3 regions of the Corynebacterium hiratae genome follow, and region 2 is predicted to be linked to each of the others. Evidence: predicted binding sites of a transcription regulator. Region 2 holds the regulator's gene; each other region holds the start of a gene.

Region 1 (5,715 bases), on a different contig from region 2:
GACCTCTCGTTTCTATGCCGCGCGCCGCGTCGAAAAGCGCAGCGTATAGAGCACGGGGTCGGCGCGGTTAGCGGCGCATAATCTTGGCCGAGAGCCAGTTGCCAAAGAACTGCGCTGCCTGCACCAGCACGATGATGATAAGCGTAGCCACCACGGTGACCTCCCACTCGAAGGCGCGGTAGCCGTAGACGATGGCGAAGTCACCCAAGCCACCGCCGCCGACGTAGCCGGCCATCGCGGACATGTCGACGATGCCGATAAACAGGAAGGTGTAGCCCAGCACCAGCGGGCCGAGCGCCTCCGGAATGATGACCGTGGTGATGATCTTCCACGGCGAAGCGCCCATCGCGCGGGCCGCCTCAATCACGCCCGGATCCAGCGCCACGAGATTCTGCTCCACGATGCGCGCCACCGCGAACGTGGCCGCAATAACCATGACGAACGTGGCCGGCTCGCGGCCGATAGAGCTGCCTAGCACCGCCACCGTCAGCGGCTGGACAAAGGCCAGCAAGATAATGAACGGAATCGGGCGAACAAAGTTCACCAGGATGTTGATGATGAAGTAGATGGGCTTGTTCTGCAGGATGCCGCCTGGGCGGGTGGTGTAGAGCAGGATGCCGAGAACCAAGCCGATGATGCCGGCGATCACCAGGGTGGTGGCGACCATGATGAGGGTGTCCTTGACGGCGTCGACAAGCGTGCCGCCCAGTCGATCCCAATTGGCCTGCGCGAGGTAGGTGACGTTCATCGTTGGATCTCCTCAATGTCGGTGGTGCGTTGCATATGTGCGTAGAAGTCTTCGATGGCGGCATCCGGGCCGTTGAGACGCACGGTGATCTTGCCGAAGGAATGCTTCTGCAGGGTGGTGATGCCGCCGTGGACCACAGCGATGGACACTCCCTCGTCCGCGAGCTTGCCCGCGGCGCCGAAGAAGCCCGACTTTTCCGTCAGGTTGATGGTGAACAAACGTCCTTCGTGGGCCAGCAGGTCATCGGCCTCCACGACGTCCGGGGTGTTGCGCAGCGAGGTGGCCACGAACTTTTCCGCCACCTTGGTCTGCGGATTGGAAAAGACCTCGTAAACGCTGCCGGCCTCGATGACGCGGCCGTTTTCCATGACGGCTACCTTGTCGGCGATGGAGCGCACGACGTCCATCTCGTGGGTAATGACCACGATGGTGATGCCGAGGTCGCGGTTGACCTTGCGCAGCAGGTCGAGCACCTCGTGGGTGGTGGTGGGGTCGAGCGCCGAGGTGGCCTCGTCCGCCAGCAGCAGGGAAGGGTTATTAGCCAGGGCGCGGGCGATGCCGACGCGCTGCTTCTGGCCGCCGGAGAGCTGCTCCGGGTAGTTATCGCCCTTGTCCGCCAGGCCGACGAATTCCAGCAGTTCCTGGACGCGCTGTTTACGCTCTTGCTTGTCGACGCCCTGCAGCTTCAGCGGGTACTCAATGTTGCCCGCCGCGGTGCGGGAGGACATGAGGTTGAACTGCTGGAAGATCATGCCGATGTTGCGGCGGATGCCGCGTAGCTTGGATTCGGGGAGGGGGACGACATCGGTGCCGTCGAGAAGCAGCTGTCCCGAGGTCGGCTTATCCAGGCCGTTGATCATGCGCACCAGCGTGGACTTACCCGCGCCGGAGAAACCGATGATGCCGATGATTTCGCCGGGCTCGACGGTCAAAGAGACATCATCAAGCGCTTTCGTGGTGGTTTTCTTGTTTTTAAAGACTTTGGTGATGTTGCGGAATTCAATCCGGGTGCCCCGGTGGGCGCCAGTTTGTTCAGTCACGTGGGTTTCCTTTGTACGTGTCCGTGTGATGAGTGAGGAGGGAGTAACGGGCAAAATCCCCCGGGTCACGCAATCAAGCGTGAGCGCGGGGGACATGTGGATTACGCGGGGCTTAGACCTGCTCTTCGAGGCGGTCCAGGATTTCCTGGAGCTCTTCCTGGGAGCGGTCGACGGCCACGGCGGTGTCGCCGGAGGACTTCAGGACGGCCTCGGTGACCTTCGGGTCCTTCCACAGCTTGGCCAGCTCGTGAAGGGCCTCGTTGTCGGCGTCGTCGGCGCGCACGGCCCAGACGTTGATGTAGGGCTCAGCCTCAGTGGAGTCGGGGTCATCCTGAGCGACGGCGGACTTCGGGTCAATGCCGGCGCGCTCGAGGAAGGAGTTGTTGATGACGGCCGGCTTGCCCTCTCCGTAGGCGGCCGGGGTCTGGGCAGCATCTACCGGGGTGACCTTAACCTTGGACTTGTCCTCATCGATGTCCAGCGGGGTGGGGGTCAGCGGGCTGTTCTCCTTGAGAGTGACCAGGCCTTCCTGAACCAGCAGGCCGATGGCGCGGCCCTGGTTGGTGGAGTCGTTCGGGATGGCGACTTCCTGGCCCTCGATGCCAGCGAGGTCCTTGTGGTCCTTCCAGTAGATGGCCAGCGGGTAGATCTCGGTGGAGGCCAGCGGGACCAGATCGGTGCCGTTGCCCTTGTTGTACTCAGCCAGGAACTTCAGGTGCTGGAACTTGTTGGTGCTCAGCTGGCCCTGGTCCAGAGCCTGGTTCGGAGTGTTGTAGTCGGCGAAGTTCTCCAGCTTGACGTCGTAGCCGGCTTCCTTGGCCAGGTCCTGGAAGACGGCCCACTCTTCCATGTTGGCGTCGGTGGTGCCGATGGTGATGGTGGAGTCCTTGGTGATGGCCTCGCCGGAATCCTTGGACTCAGCGGAGTCCGAGGAGCAAGCAACCAGGCCGGTTGCGGCGATGACGGCTGCCGAGGTGGCAGCAAGTACGCGACGGATGCTCATGGTGGGTTCCTAGTGTCCCTTCTTGGTTGTGCGGCAAGTCGTGTCACCGCAGGATTTGTGCGCTGCACGAAAAACTAGCAACGATTGAACCGCTTTGTCTATTCGGAGAATTGTTCAACGAAAACCTTGACTGGAACCTGTGTTCGAATATAGTGTGTGGGGCTATGAGATTCAATGGGGGTGAGGCGCTGCCGTGGTCCCGGGTGGAGAGGATTCTCTCTGGTCGCCCGGGGCCCGTCCCGGTCTCGGTGGACCACCTACCGCAGGCCACGGACGCGCCGAAGGTGGGGCATTCCGCCGTGCCTTTCGCCGAGCTGCATGCGGTGAGCTCCTATAGCTTTCTGTGTGGCGCTTCCGAGCCGGAGGGGCTCGTGGCGCGCGCCGTCGAACTGGGCCTGCGGGGGATTGCGCTGGTAGATCGGGATGGATTCTATGGTCTTATGAAGTTTGCGGAGGCCGCCGCCAAAGTTGGCCTGCCCGCGGTCTTCGGGGCGGAGCTCAGTCTCGACCCAGCTCCGCTGACCGTCCTGGCGCGCACCCCGGAGGGCTATCGGCGTCTATCTCGGCTTATCTCCCGCGCTCACATGGAGGCGGGGGAGAAGGGGGTCGTGTCCTATCCTTCCCTGCCGGAGATTGGTGCGCAGCTGCAGGACGAGTGCCTCTTCCTGGTGGGCTGGGAATGGGTAGAGCATTTCGATCTTTTGGTCGAGGGAATAAAAATAGACAGCATGGTTCTGGAGTATGCATGTACCCAGCTCCCGGAGGACGCGGACCACCACCTACTGTTGGATTCCTTGCCGGTTTCGCGCGCCATTGCCACTGCGCGCCCGGCTGCCGCCACGCGTGAACACGCGCGGTTGGCTGGAGCCAAACAAGCCCTGTCCAGACGCCTCGCGCTTGCCGACGCCTCCCCCAGCTCCCACCCCATGGGCTCGTCCTGGCTGCGCTCCGGGGAACAGATGGCGCGCCTGCTGCCTGAGCGCCCCGAGTTCATTGCCGAAACCGTCCGCGTCCTCGAGGAATGCAGCTTCACGTGGGAGGCGCTGGCCCCGAACCTGCCTGATTTCGACGTGCCGGAAGGCTATACCGAGATGTCCTGGCTGGAGCACCTCACCTTCGAGCGCGCGGCAGCGCGCTATGCCACGCGGCCTAAGGAGATTCGGGAGCGGGCGTGGGAGCAGATGCGGTATGAGCTGGGTGTGGTCAATCAGCTGGGCTTTCCCGGCTACTTCCTCATCGTGTGTGATCTCGTGGACTTTTGTAAACGGGAGAACATCCTGTGCCAGGGGCGCGGCTCGGCGGCGAATTCGGCGGTGTGCTTCGCGCTAGGGATTACGAATGCGGAGCCGATTTCCGCGGGACTGCTCTTTGAGCGCTTCCTCTCCCCGGACCGTGATGGCCCGCCGGATATCGACATCGATATTGAATCCGGCCGGCGCGAGGAAGTCATCCAGTACGTCTACGCCAAGCACGGCCGCGAGAAGGCGGCGCAGGTGGCCAACGTGATTACGTACCGCCGCAAAGGGGCGTTGCGGGATGCCGCCCGCGCGTTGGGCTACCCGCAGGGCTCGGCCGATGCCTGGTCGAAGGGCATTGCGCTCGCGCCTTCGGACGTTGAATGCTTGGCCGAGCAGTTTCTGGGTCAGCCGCGCCACCTGGGCATTCACTCCGGCGGCATGGTGCTGTGCGACCGGCCGATTGCGGATGTTGTGCCCGTGGAGTGGGCGCGCATGGAGAATCGTTCGGTGCTGCAATGGGATAAGGATGATTGCGCCGCGGCCGGGCTGGTGAAGTTCGACCTGCTGGGCCTGGGCATGCTCGAAGCGCTGCACCACATGATGGACTTGGTGGAGGAGAGCACCGGCCGGGTGGTCAACCTGTGGGAGCTGGACCTGGCTGACCCGGAAGTCTATGACATGCTCTGCCGCGCGGATGCAGTGGGCGTGTTCCAGGTGGAATCACGCGCGCAGCTGAGCACGCTGCCGAGGCTCAAGCCGCGGGTCTTCTTCGATCTCGTGGTGGAGGTCGCGCTCATCCGGCCGGGCCCCATCCAGGGCGGCTCGGTGCACCCCTACCTGCGCCGCCGCGATGGCAAGGAGCCGGTGACCTATGACCACCCGGTGCTGGAGAAGTCCCTGGGCAAGACACTGGGGATTCCGCTCTTTCAGGAGCAGCTCATGCAGATTGCGGTTGATGCCGCCGGGTTCAGCGGCGCGGAGGCGGATGACCTGCGGCGCGCGATGGGCTCGAAGCGCTCGCCGGCCAAGATGGCAGCGCTCAAGCAGCGCTTTTATGAGGGCTTGGAGGAAACCAACGGGATCGTCGGGGAGGTGGCGGATAAGTTGTGGGCCAAGATTGTGGCCTTCGCTGCTTATGGCTTCCCGGAGTCCCACTCGCAGTCTTTTGCTTCCTTGGTGTACTTTTCGGCGTGGTTTAAGCGCTATTACCCGGCGCAGTTTTGCGTGGGCCTGCTGCGCGCGCAGCCGATGGGCTTCTACTCGCCGCAGTCGCTTATTCAGGATGTCCGCCGCCACGGGGTGGAGGTGCTGCCGGTCAGCGTTAACGAGTCGGGCCGCGAGGCGCGCGTGGTGGTGGGCTCGGATGGTCAGGCGCGTATCCGCTTGGGGCTTAACCTCATCAAGGGGTTGGGTGATAAGGCCGCCGATCGCATTGAAGCGGCCGCGCCGTTTGGCGACGTCCCCGATCTCTCCCGCCGCGCCGACCTCACCGTCGATCACGTGGAGGCCCTCGCGGTGGCGGGGGCCTTGGATGTCTTTGGCGTGGACCGCCGCCAGGCGCTGTGGCAGGCGGGCGTGGCCGCAACAGAACGGGCGGGGATGTTGCCAGGGCTTTCGGCGATTGAGGCGCCGTCTTTGCCGGGGATGAGCGCCTTTGAGCTCATGGCGGCGGACGTGGCAAGCACC
Region 2 (5,715 bases):
TTGCCCATCGAGCCGATTTCCCAAGCCAGCGCTAACCAGCGTTCAGGCCGGTGTGGTCGCGTGGCCGATGGCATTGCCATCCGCCTGTATAGCGAGCAGGATTTCCTCTCCCGGCCGGAGTTTACCGACCCTGAGATTCTGCGCACTAACCTAGCCAGCGTTATTCTCCAGATGATTTCGCTGCGTCTCGGAGACATCGCTGATTTCCCCTTCGTCCAGGCCCCAGAGCCCAAAGCCGTACGCGACGGCCTGCTGCTCCTCCACGAGCTGGGCGCCCTAGAAGGAAAAGAGAAGGACGGGCTGCCGGTGCTGACACGCATTGGGCGGGATCTTGCCCGCATCCCCGTCGACCCGCGCATGGCTCGCATGCTCGTTGAAGCCAACACCTCCGGATGCCTCCACGACGTCATGGTCATCGTTGCCGCCATGACAATCCAGGATGTGCGTGAGCGCCCCATCGACAAACAGGCCCAAGCCGACCAGGCCCATGCTCGCTTTAAGGACAAGTCCTCAGACTTTATGGCGATGCTCAACCTGTGGGACTTTGTCCAAGAAGCTCGCGATGAGATGAGCGGCAATGCTTTCCGTAAGCGGATGAAGGCTGACTTCTTGCATTACATGCGCATCCGCGAGTGGTTTGATCTGGTTCGACAACTCAGGGATGTCGCTAAGCAGCTCGGGTGGACGACCCAGGAGAGCACCGAGCGCCGCGCGGATGACATCCACATGTCCCTGCTGTCTGGCTTGCTGTCCAATATCGGCGCACGCGATGGAAACTCTAAGGAGTTCATTGGCGCACGAAATACCCGCTTCCTCATCTTCCCCGGATCAGCACTAGCAAAGAAACCGCCAGAGTTTCTCATGGCGGCCGAGCTGGTGGAGACCTCACGTTTGTGGGCCCGCGACGTAGCGGCCATCGACCCCGCTTGGGTAGAAAAGCTGGCCAAGGACCTGCTCAAGCACAACTATTCGGACCCGACATGGTCGCGCAAGCGAGGCTCTGCGGTAGTCACCCAGCGCTCGACCCTCTACGGTGTCACTGTGGTGGCCGATCGAACCGTTCCCTACCATCGCGTCGATCCCGTTGCGGCACGTGACATGTTCATCCGCAATGCGCTTGTCGACGGCGACTGGACCACCCACCATAACTTCTTCCACGACAACAAGCGCAAGCTTGCCGAGGCTTCCGAATACGAGGAAAAAGCACGGCGCCGCGGCCTCGTTGTGGACGAGGACACGCTCTTCGACTTCTACGATCAGCGCATCCCGGAATCTGTGACCACTGCCCGGCACTTTGACTCGTGGTGGAAGAAACAGAAAAACAAGCATTCTCTGGACTTCGACCCAGAAGCACTCCTCGAGGATGACCACGATGTCACCGAGGACGCCTTCCCGGATCGGTGGTTGAAGGGAAGCATCGATTACGACCTGACCTATAAGTTCGAGCCAGGTGACCCGCTTGACGGCGTCACGCTCAGGGTTCCAGTTCCCCTGCTGGCTGGATTGGATACTGAGGGATTCGACTGGCTCGTGCCGGGCCTGCGTCTAGAGCTTGTCACTGAGCTGATCCGCTCGCTACCGAAAGCGCTGCGCCGTACTGTGGTTCCGGCCCCCGAGTTCGCTGAGCGGGCCTTGCCCAAGCTCCTTCCCTATGAAGGAGCGCTCATCGACCAGCTCGCAGCGGTGTTGCGGGACATGGGCGGCCAGGGTATCAACGCGGCTGATTTCCGCCCTGATCAGCTCCCGCCCCATTTGCGCATGAACTATGCCGCAGTGGACAAGCGGGGCAAGATTATCGATTCCGACCGCGATTTGACGGCGCTCGTGCAACGCCAAGCCGGGCATATCTCTTCCTCCGTGTCGCGCGTCGGCCGCGCCGCCGAATCCGCTTCCGTCAAGGAATGGTCGGAAGACACGCTGGGCGCTATCGATGAGGAAGTGACCACGGTGGTCGATGGACATGAGGTCACCGCTTATCCTGCGCTTGTGGCTACGAAGGAGGGCGTGGCGCTGAAGGTGCATCCAACCAAGGCGGCTGCCGACGCCTCCATGATCACCACCACCCTGACGCTGCTACTCCGAGAGATTTCCGTAAACACGCAGCATATGGTCAAGGGTCTACCCCTGCAGCAGCGGGTTGCTGTCGACGCCTACCCGCACGGCGGGGCCGAAGGTCTCGTCAACGATGCTCGGGTCGCCGCAGTACGCGACATCATGATGGAGAAGGGCGGGCCGGTACGAAGTCCTGGTGAATTCACCACTCTTCTCAACGCGGTTAAACCGGAGGTGCCAGGCCGCGTCCGCCAGGCGGTGGTCGCGATCGCACCTGGTTTGGCAGAGTATTCGAACCTCAACGCTGAGCTCAAACAGTGGGAGGGGCCGGCAATCGATGATATTCGCGATCAGCTGAAGTTCTTGTTGCCCCCGAATGCGATCACTATGCACGGCATGCAGCACCTTCGCCACCTGCCGCGTTATATCCAAGCCGCGCGCATCAGGCTCGAGGACATGAATCTAGACACGGATCGGGATGCCGACCGCCAAGCCGATGTCGACGAAGCGAAGGCATATCTGAACAATCGTTTACGCACGCTGCCCGCCGGCCGCGAGAAGACCCGTGAGGTCAAGGACATCTACTGGATGATCGAGGAGTTGCGCGTATCGCTCTTCGCACAACGCCTGGGTACCGCGCATGCGGTGTCCGTGCGGAGAATCCAAAAAGCCGCGGACAAGCTGCGCTAAAACGTTAGAAGCTGTCGCGGTCGCGCCGGCGCATGAGGCGAATTTCGGATTCAAAGTCGTCGGCGCTCTCAAAAGACTTGTATACCGAGGCGAAGCGCAGATAGGCCACCTCATCGAGGTCACGCAGGGGTTCCAAGATAGCGAGGCCGATATCGTTGGCGTTGACTTGTGACGATCCGTGACTGCGCACGGTTTCCTCGACCTCTTGCGCAAGCTTTTTCAAGGCATCATCGCTAACATCCCGCCCCTGGCACGCGCGCTTCACGCCGCGGATTAGCTTGTCCCGGCTGAAAGGCTCGGCCAAGCCATTACGTTTGACCACCGACAAGACAGCCTTCTCGATGGTGGTAAACCGGCCTCGGCACGCAGCACACTCGCGACGTCGGCGAATTGACGTTCCACTGTCGATCACTCGGGAGTCAATCACTCGTGACTGTTCGTTGTGACAGAACGGGCAATACACTGTGCCGTATCCTTCCTCTCGACCGCTGCGCAGACGCCTTCCGGCCCCTCGGGAAGTCTAGCGCGAAGAAACAACCGCTGTGGCTGATGCACCGCTAGCGCTAGGGGCCTCACCATCAATACTAAGACCACCCCACACGGTGCCGATAAATACCGCTGCACCGAAAACTGCTCCAAGAACATAGTTACCTACGTTCGAGCCGCTACGGCGAGGTAGGGACGCAGCACGCTGGTATGAAACTGAGGAATCCCCTATTCGATCTGTGCGCCCCTGTGTTCTATCTCTCGGCTCGAGCGTTCGAACACGCGACAAACCACTTTCACGCGTTAACGCGAACGAGTGACACCGCTCAGGTTCCCACACGGCCGCGGGCGGGACGAGCACAGGACCCTTTCCGGACTTCTCGGGAGTTACTCCATGCAGAGCAGAGCTGGTATTAAGTGCAATGGCCATGACAGTTCCTTTCCAGGACTTCTTCTTCATTGTGGTGATGCCTGAAGTGTAAGAGCGAGGTTCGACATCGTCGAACACTTCCATCGACCAACCGTTCGATTTGGTCTGTATGTTCGATTTATAGCAGGCGCTCGAAAGTTTGTCCACATCCAAGCGGCGTTAGTCGAACATTTTTTCTTTACGTGCTAAAAAGGAAACGGAAACACCAATACGGCGCACGCCACGATGAGCAACCAACGAGACGTCACCGCGATGCCCACCAGCGTCCTGCACGCCTCAACCCGACGCGCTGTTTTGCGCACACCGATAGCCCAAGGAGTAAGAATGCCCCGCAAGCCGAAGCGAAGCGACCAACCTACCCTCGACTCACTTTCCGCCCGTCAGCGCCGCATCTTGGAAGTCATCCATGACGCTGTCATGCTGCGCGGGTACCCGCCAAGCATTCGAGAAATCGGCGATGCAACAGGCCTACAGTCCACGTCTTCCGTGGCCTATCAGTTGAAGCAACTAGAGGAGAAGGGCTTTCTTCGCCGCGATCCAAACAAGCCGCGCGCCGTTGATGTGCGCCACTTCCCCGGCGCCGACGATCCAAAGAAGCCGGGCCGCAAAGCCGGGCAGGCCAACACCACAGCAGGGCAGTCCACTCCCGACGTCCCCGAGGATGCAGCAACGCCGAACTACATCCCAGTAGTCGGCCGCATCGCCGCGGGCTCTCCTATCACCGCCGAAGAAAACATCGACGGCTACTTCCCCATGCCAGGTGAGATCCTGGGAAGCGGCGAGCTTTACATGCTGCAGGTCGTCGGCGACTCTATGCAGGACGCCGGAATCCTCAATGGCGATTGGGTTATTATCCGCTCCCAGTCCGTCGCCGAAGAAGGCGAATTCGTCGCTGCACTCCTCGAAGGCGAAGAAGCAACTGTAAAGGAGTTCCACCGCGATTCTTCTGGAGTGTGGCTCCTCCCCCACAACGACGCCTACGCTCCCATCAAGGGCGATGAGGCCGAAATCATGGGCAAGGTTGTATCGGTGTTCCGCAAGCTTTAGGCACCCCTAAGCCACAACTATCCCTCCCCCAACCGGTTGCCCACGCCACCGCTTATTTCCACTCGGTGCGGGCGAACTGGAGGGAGGGATTTTTTCTTTTTACCCCCTTGTGTGTGTACATGTCCGAATCGCGCCGTTTAAGCGTCCGACATCACACATTTGCAAACATGCAGTATAAACATTGTTTTTCTCGCACGTTTGCCGCCAGCAATGTGAGCTTTTATTTGTTTGGTTCCGTTTTGTTCGCATTCAGTGGGACAATAGAAGCATCGCCGCAACATTCGTTGCTCTCTTCGCTCACATGCCCCGGCCCCACTTATTATCACCGCCGGGCGCAGCGACTACCACAGGCAAACTTCACTGGGAGGAACTATGTACGCAGAAGAGCGTCGCCGACAAATTGCGTCATTGACCGCCGTCGAAGGCCGAGTCAATGTCACTGAGCTTTCCGAACGCTTCGATGTTACCGCTGAGACGATTCGCCGCGACCTCGCGGTCTTAGACCGGGAAGGAGTTGTCCACCGCGTTCATGGCGGTGCGGTTGCTTCCCAATCGTTCCAGACTGCAGAATTTACACTCGATACTCGTCAGCGTTCCGCCACGGGCGCGAAAATGGCTATCGCCCGCGCCGCACTAGAGCAGCTTCCCGACGGGGGCAGTATCTTCATCGACGCTGGAACTACCACCAACGCCCTCGCTGACCTCATCGGACAGCGCTATTCTGCTGGCCAGTTCAGCATTGTGTCGAATAGCCTACCGATCGCCCTCTCGTTGGCCAGCAATGGTGTTTCCGAGGTGCAGCTCCTAGGCGGCACGGTGCGCGCGATCACCCAAGCCGTCGTCGGCGATACCGCCCTTCGCACCATGGCGCTGATGCGCGCAGATGTTGCTTTCATCGGCACCAACGCCCTGACCATCGACCATGGGCTATCCACGGCGGACTCACAGGAAGCAGCTATCAAGTCGGCCTTTGTTACCAACGCGCATCGCGTCGTCGTCTTGTGTGACTC
Region 3 (5,715 bases), on a different contig from region 2:
AGGGAGCTCAGGGGCCTTGATGTAATCGCGGAATCCGTTGATGGTCTCCTTCGGTTCTCGGGGGTCCACGTCCACCAGGAGGTAGTCGGCCGAGCTTCCCAGGGCCGTGGAGGCCTTGTTCAGGGAATCGGCCCCTTCCGCACACTCACCGCATCCGGCAGAGAAGAAGAACAGTGCTGCGGGCTTACCGTCCGGGATGGTCCGGGTAGTGCCGTCAATGTCGGAGACCGTAACAGCAACGGCACCGGCCGCGTCGGGCGACGAACCGCCTGGCGCGGCCGACGGGCCGCTCGGTGAGCTGGCGCAGGCGGTTGTCAGTGCCATGACCGCTGCCAGAAACAGGGCGGAGGCGAGGTGCCTGGGCCGGGGAACGGACAGAGAACGGCGGGATCTCGGGTATGTCATGGTGTCTGGTGGTTCCTTCCAGGAATGGGGATGGGGACTCAGGCGGTGCCGTGGTCGGTGCGGTGGTGCTCGGGGACAACAGATAGGTGAGGGCCTGGTCGGTGGCGGTCAGGGCATTCCTTTGCTTCGGTAGTGGGGGCTGGAGCTCAGGCGCAGCAGGAGAGCTCGGAGACGTCGGTGGTGAAGGCCTTGGCGGCGATCCTGATGCCCTCGGTCATCGTCAGGTAGGGGCTCCAGGCGGCGGCGACCTGCGCGGTGGTCATGCCCGCTTCGAGGATGTAGACGCCGGCGGCGGCGATTTCCCCGGCGTCCTTGGCCACCGCGGAGAGGCCCAGGATCCGTCCGGTGTCGCGGTCCGCGACAACCTTGATGAAGCCGCGGGTGTCGCGGTTGACCACGGCTCGCGGCACGTACTCCAGGGGGAGGACCCGGCACTCGCAGCTGATCCCGGCGGCGACAGCTTCCTTTTCCGTCATCCCGACCGCCCCGATGGCGGGACTGGTGAAGGTGACCCGGGGCAGGTGCCGGTAGTCGACCTCGGCCAGGGCATCGGTGAACGCATTGTCCACGGCCAAGGCGCCGTGGGCCGCTGCGACGTAAACGAACTCCCGATGGCCGGTCGCGTCCCCGGCGGCCCAAACCCGCGGGTTGGACGTGGCCAGGCGGGAATCGACCACGATCTCGCCGGATGCGCCGGTCTTCACCCCGACGGCGTCAAGGTCCAGTCCCTCGGTCACCGGGCGGCGGCCCAGTGCCACGAGGATGCGGGAAGCGCGGAACACCTCCTCGCCCCCGGCCACGTTTGCCGTCACCGAGACCCCGTCCGGGCCGGAGGCCACGGAGTCGGCCATGGCCCGCCGGACCACCCGGATCCCCTCGTCGGCGAACACCCCCGCCAACGCCTTGGATGCCTCCGGTTCCTCCTGCGAGGCCAACCGGGAACGGACCAGCATGGTCACCCGGGAGCCCAGCCGGGAGAAAAGCTGTGCCATCTCCAGGGCAACATAGCCTCCGCCCAGGATCAGCATTGATTCGGGCACCTCGTCCAGTTCCATCGCCGTCGTCGAGGTCAGGTACCCGGCCTCGGCCAGTCCGGGAACGGGCGGCACGTAGGGTGCGGAGCCAGTGGCCACGAGGTAGTGCCCGGCCTCGATCGTTCTCACCGCACCATCCGGGGAGATCACCCGGAGCAGCGGTGCGTCCTGGGTTCCGGTGAACGACGCGTCCCCCGAGATCATCGTCCACCCGTAGTCCGCGGCCAGATCGACGTACTTCTCCGTGCGCATACTTTCAACCAGCGCGGCCTTGCCCTGAATCAGGGCCGGCATGTCCACCGGGCCCGCCGAGGCCGCCACCCCAGGGAAGCGGGCCGAATCCAACGCCACGTGGCGGGCCTCCGCGGCAGCCAGGAGCGCCTTCGACGGGACGCAGCCCGTGTTCACGCATGTCCCGCCCACGGTGCCGCGCTCCACCATCACGACGCGCTTGCCCAGTCCGGTGGCCCGGATCGCGGCCGCAAACGCTCCGCCGCCGGAACCAATAATCGCCAGATCGAACTTTTCGTTTGTCATTCCAGATGTCTCTTCCCTGTGGTTCAAAAGTTCCTATGGAACCATTGTGAACCTTCCAGTACAATGGAAGGTCAAGTGTGGTGGCCATTGGAAGGGGAATCGGCGAACATGAGGATCGGACAGCTTGCGGAAGCAACCGGAACCACGACCAAGACCCTGCGGTTCTACGAGGAGTCGGGCCTGCTCCCTCCGGCCGAGCGATTGGCCTCCGGCTATCGGGACTACGCCGAGGATGCCGTGGGTCGGGTCGGGTTCATCCACCGGGGCCAGGCCGCCGGGCTGACCCTCGCCCAGATCCGCCAGATCCTCGACATCCGCGACGGCGGCCAGGCGCCCTGCGAGCACGTGCGCGACCTGCTTGACGTGCGCCTCGCTGAGATCGAGCAGCAGATCGCGCAGCTCTCCGTGCTGCGCGACACTATCGCGGACCTCAGACAGGACGCCGCACACCCGGACCCTGAAACGTGCAGCACCGATCAAGTGTGTAGGTACTTGTAATCCAATTGGGCACACCTCCTTAGCAACCACGCTATGCGAGAGTTGCAGCTCGACGAGAGCCAGGATGACAGGATTAACCGCCAGGAGCTATCTATAAATAGGGACTATTTCTTACCTGGAAGTAACATTTTGGCGGTTGAGGATAATACCTTTGGTGCATTTTGAGCCAAAGTAAAAATAGTCCCCTACGGGAAGACGGAAATAAGACAGTTCCCGGTGGACAAGAACAGTCTTCGCGAGCAGGTAGTTGGTGGGCCCTTGCGTTCATAATTCTGTGCACCATCACCACCATGATCGACAGGCGAAAACCAGGTTCTTCGGGTGGGTTGGCCCGCCTTCGGCCCAGTTGTATCGGTGATCCAACTGGCTGAGAAAAGCAGGCTCGCCGCATCCGCCGACCCGGCAGGTACCGTCGCGGCCTTCGACAAGTTTGCGCATGATGATTCCTGGCTGGTAGCCATCGGCCTCTTTTATCTCTTCGGTTAAATCCCGCATCTTGTCATGTGGCATGGGCTCAGCTCGCCAGCCGAAGCCTTCAATAAAGGTCGGTGCATCCTCAATATCGCAGGCCTGGTAGGTGTGGAGCACCACGGTAGCTGGTGGCTTTATCTCACCGGAAAGCAGTTTGATGACTGCCTCAGCGACAGTGATGTCTTCCTTGGCGGCGGTCTGGTGGATGAAGGCATCGAGTTTAATGCCGGTGTCTTCCCCAACCTGCAGTTCCAGCCAGGCAGAGGTGCCGTTAGAAGAAAACCGGTACGTATCTTTAGGCCGGGTATCTTGGTAGGCGATGGAATCATCCAGGGTTTTACAAATATCGCGGACTTTGCGCCTGATTTGACTACGTGTAGGAAAAGCTTGGTTCGGCTTAGAAGGGGTGAAGAAGTCAGCCAGGAGGGTGTCGATAAAATCCAGGGTTTCATCAGTCAAGGCTGTCAGTGCTGACATGGGTTGATCGATAGCAATGAGGGATTCAATGTCGAGCAGGCAGTGGGTGTCTTGTATGGCTTTGACTTTCGGCAGACTTTCTAGCCGGTGGATAGCACGCAGGCCGGATTTGATGTGGCCTTCCGGCAGTGACCAGGCGGCGACTAGGGATAGTGCGGTGGTGTTGATATCGGCGTGCAGGCTGGGCATGGCCCCGACCCAGGTTTTATAGGTGGCCCGGCGTGCTTTGGAGCGGGCTATGGCGTGTGGGTTATTCGGGTTGGTGGTGGAAAAGAAGAAGGTTGGCGGGCGTGTGACAGTGGTCATGGGTATCTCCCCCGAGATAAACATGTGTTAGAAGAAGTGTTCTAACCATGATTCTAGTGCCACACACCCCGTATGGCCATAGCTCGTGGTGAATTCGTGTCAAGTCGTTACTATAAACGGGGGTAGCTACCCCACATTAGCCAGCACATTCGATGGCTGCCGACAGGCATGCCATCGACGTGGAGTCTATTCGTAGCGCACGTCACCGCGCGCAATGTCCTTGCGTCCGTGAACAAAGAAGTAGACCACTGAAGCAACCAACATCAAAGCCGCCAGCATCCAGTACATGGCGGAATATCCCGTCGCGGAGATAACCTGCCCCAGCAGAATCGGCCCGAAGCCGATGCCTAGGTCCAGCAGCAGGAAGAAGGTCGAGATCCCCGCACCCATCTCATGCATCGGCACCAGGCGCACAGCGATTGCCTGACCGGCCGGAAGGATAGAGCCATATCCGATGCCCACCAAAGCACCCGCAGCAATAATCTGCCAATCAGCGCCAGCCGAAGCCAGGACAGCCAAGCCGGCGATAAAGAAGACGAGCGAGGAGTAGATGATGATGTTGTCACCGCGCCGATCCTGCAGCTTGCCCAGCACAAAGCGCAGGATGAGACTCACAACCGCATAAGCCAAGAAGAAATAGCTAACGCCCTTCTCCAGACCTGCGTGAGCGGAATAGCCATTCAGGAAGGTAATGATGCCCGTATAAGCAACACCGACCAAAAGGATAAAGACGCCGAACGGCGCCACCGCCGGGTGCACAATATTCCCCAGCGAGAAGGAGACGCTGCGATGCTCCTGCGCCGGCGCTTTGACGATGAGCCCCAAGCCCATGGCCACTACCGTCAGCGTCAGCGCCACCAGAAACACGGTGTTATAGCCAGCATTGTGGACAATCGCAAGACCTGCCGCCGGACCAAAAGCAGTGGCCAGTGTCGTCCCCAAGGCGAAGTAGCCGGTTCCCTCAGCGCGGCGATGGTCAGGAATCACCGATTGCACCACGGCCATCACAGCCGTCGAGGCCACCGCATAACCGAAGCCATGCAAGATACGGACAGCGAACAACAGTGGCAGAGACTGAGCTGGGAAATACAGCGCCATCGCCACAGTGACCACGATGAGGGAGACAACCAGCGAGCGCTTCCGCCCAACAGCATCCACGATGTAGCCCGAAAAGAGGCGGGCAATCGTCGCCCCCACCACGAAAGCGCTTGAGGCAAACCCGCCCGCCGTGTCCGAAGCTTGGAACTGCTCGACGGCATAGAGCGCCATGATGGTCACAAGCAGATAGAAGACCGTAAATTGGGCGAAATTCACCAACCACGCAAACACGAATGTCGGCGTAATGAGGGACTGGGATTCAGAGGACGTTTGAGACACCTTCTTCAGCAGTGTTATGGAATTAAGACTTCCACACGCTACCAAAGATCAGAGATACTTTCGAATCCATCCTCAGGGTCGTGCCACGCTTGACGACGTCCCTATCCGAACAGTTTTCGCAGGTAGGGCGAGCCGAACTTCCAATCAGGGTCCATCTTTTCACGCAGCTCGCAGAACTCATCAAATCTTGTATAAAGTTGAGCAAAGTCGCTCCGAGACAGGGAGTTCATCTTGCCCCAGTGCGGGCGCCCGCCCGCTGCGCGCAAGATGGGCTCGAGCTTCGGCATGTAATCCTGCGGGTTGAGCGCACGTGGAATGTGGAAGGCAATGTACATCGACTCGCGGCCCGATGCCGTCGAGAGTGCAACGTCATCCGCTGCCGTCGTGCGCAGCTCCATCGGAAATCCGATGCGCCAATCCTGCTCGTCGATGAAGCGGCGGATTTCGCGGACGGTGGCGGGGCCGTCGGCAAGCGGCACTGCGTACTCCATCTCATGAAAGCGAACCCGGCGCGGACTAACGAAAACGTCGTGGGCGGCGGAACGATAGCGGTTATTGGAGATGACCGATGTGGCGAACTTGTTGAGCGTCGGAATCGTCCCCGGAATAA

The links. The regulator LexA, encoded in region 2, represses DNA repair genes until DNA is damaged. The targets are predictions, from matches to a motif close to CGAACANNTGTTCG.
Region 1: a site for LexA is predicted at 2,924-2,937, ahead of FME68_RS07405 (error-prone DNA polymerase). Genes of this name have one in related genera too.
Region 3: a site for LexA is predicted at 3,746-3,759, ahead of FME68_RS11165 (HNH endonuclease signature motif containing protein). Genes of this name have one in related genera too.

The regions. Positions count from the first base shown of each region.
Region 1 is NZ_VIOG01000007.1:26,947-32,661, reverse strand. It holds gene FME68_RS07425 (ferredoxin family protein) at 1-49, shown strand, start outside; gene FME68_RS07420 (methionine ABC transporter permease) at 68-748, opposite strand; gene FME68_RS07415 (methionine ABC transporter ATP-binding protein) at 745-1,884, opposite strand; gene FME68_RS07410 (MetQ/NlpA family ABC transporter substrate-binding protein) at 1,901-2,791, opposite strand; gene FME68_RS07405 (error-prone DNA polymerase) at 2,956-5,715, shown strand, end outside.
Region 2 is NZ_VIOG01000005.1:71,632-77,346, reverse strand. It holds gene hrpA (ATP-dependent RNA helicase HrpA) at 1-2,742, shown strand, start outside; gene nrdR (transcriptional regulator NrdR) at 2,747-3,205, opposite strand; gene lexA (transcriptional repressor LexA) at 3,983-4,705, shown strand; gene sugR (transcriptional regulator SugR) at 5,078-5,715, shown strand, end outside.
Region 3 is NZ_VIOG01000014.1:23,066-28,780, reverse strand. It holds gene FME68_RS11180 (TlpA family protein disulfide reductase) at 1-405, opposite strand, end outside; gene merA (mercury(II) reductase) at 552-1,976, opposite strand; gene FME68_RS11170 (heavy metal-responsive transcriptional regulator) at 2,085-2,474, shown strand; gene FME68_RS11165 (HNH endonuclease signature motif containing protein) at 2,757-3,728, opposite strand; gene FME68_RS11160 (MFS transporter) at 3,915-5,105, opposite strand; gene FME68_RS11155 (D-arabinono-1,4-lactone oxidase) at 5,207-5,715, opposite strand, start outside.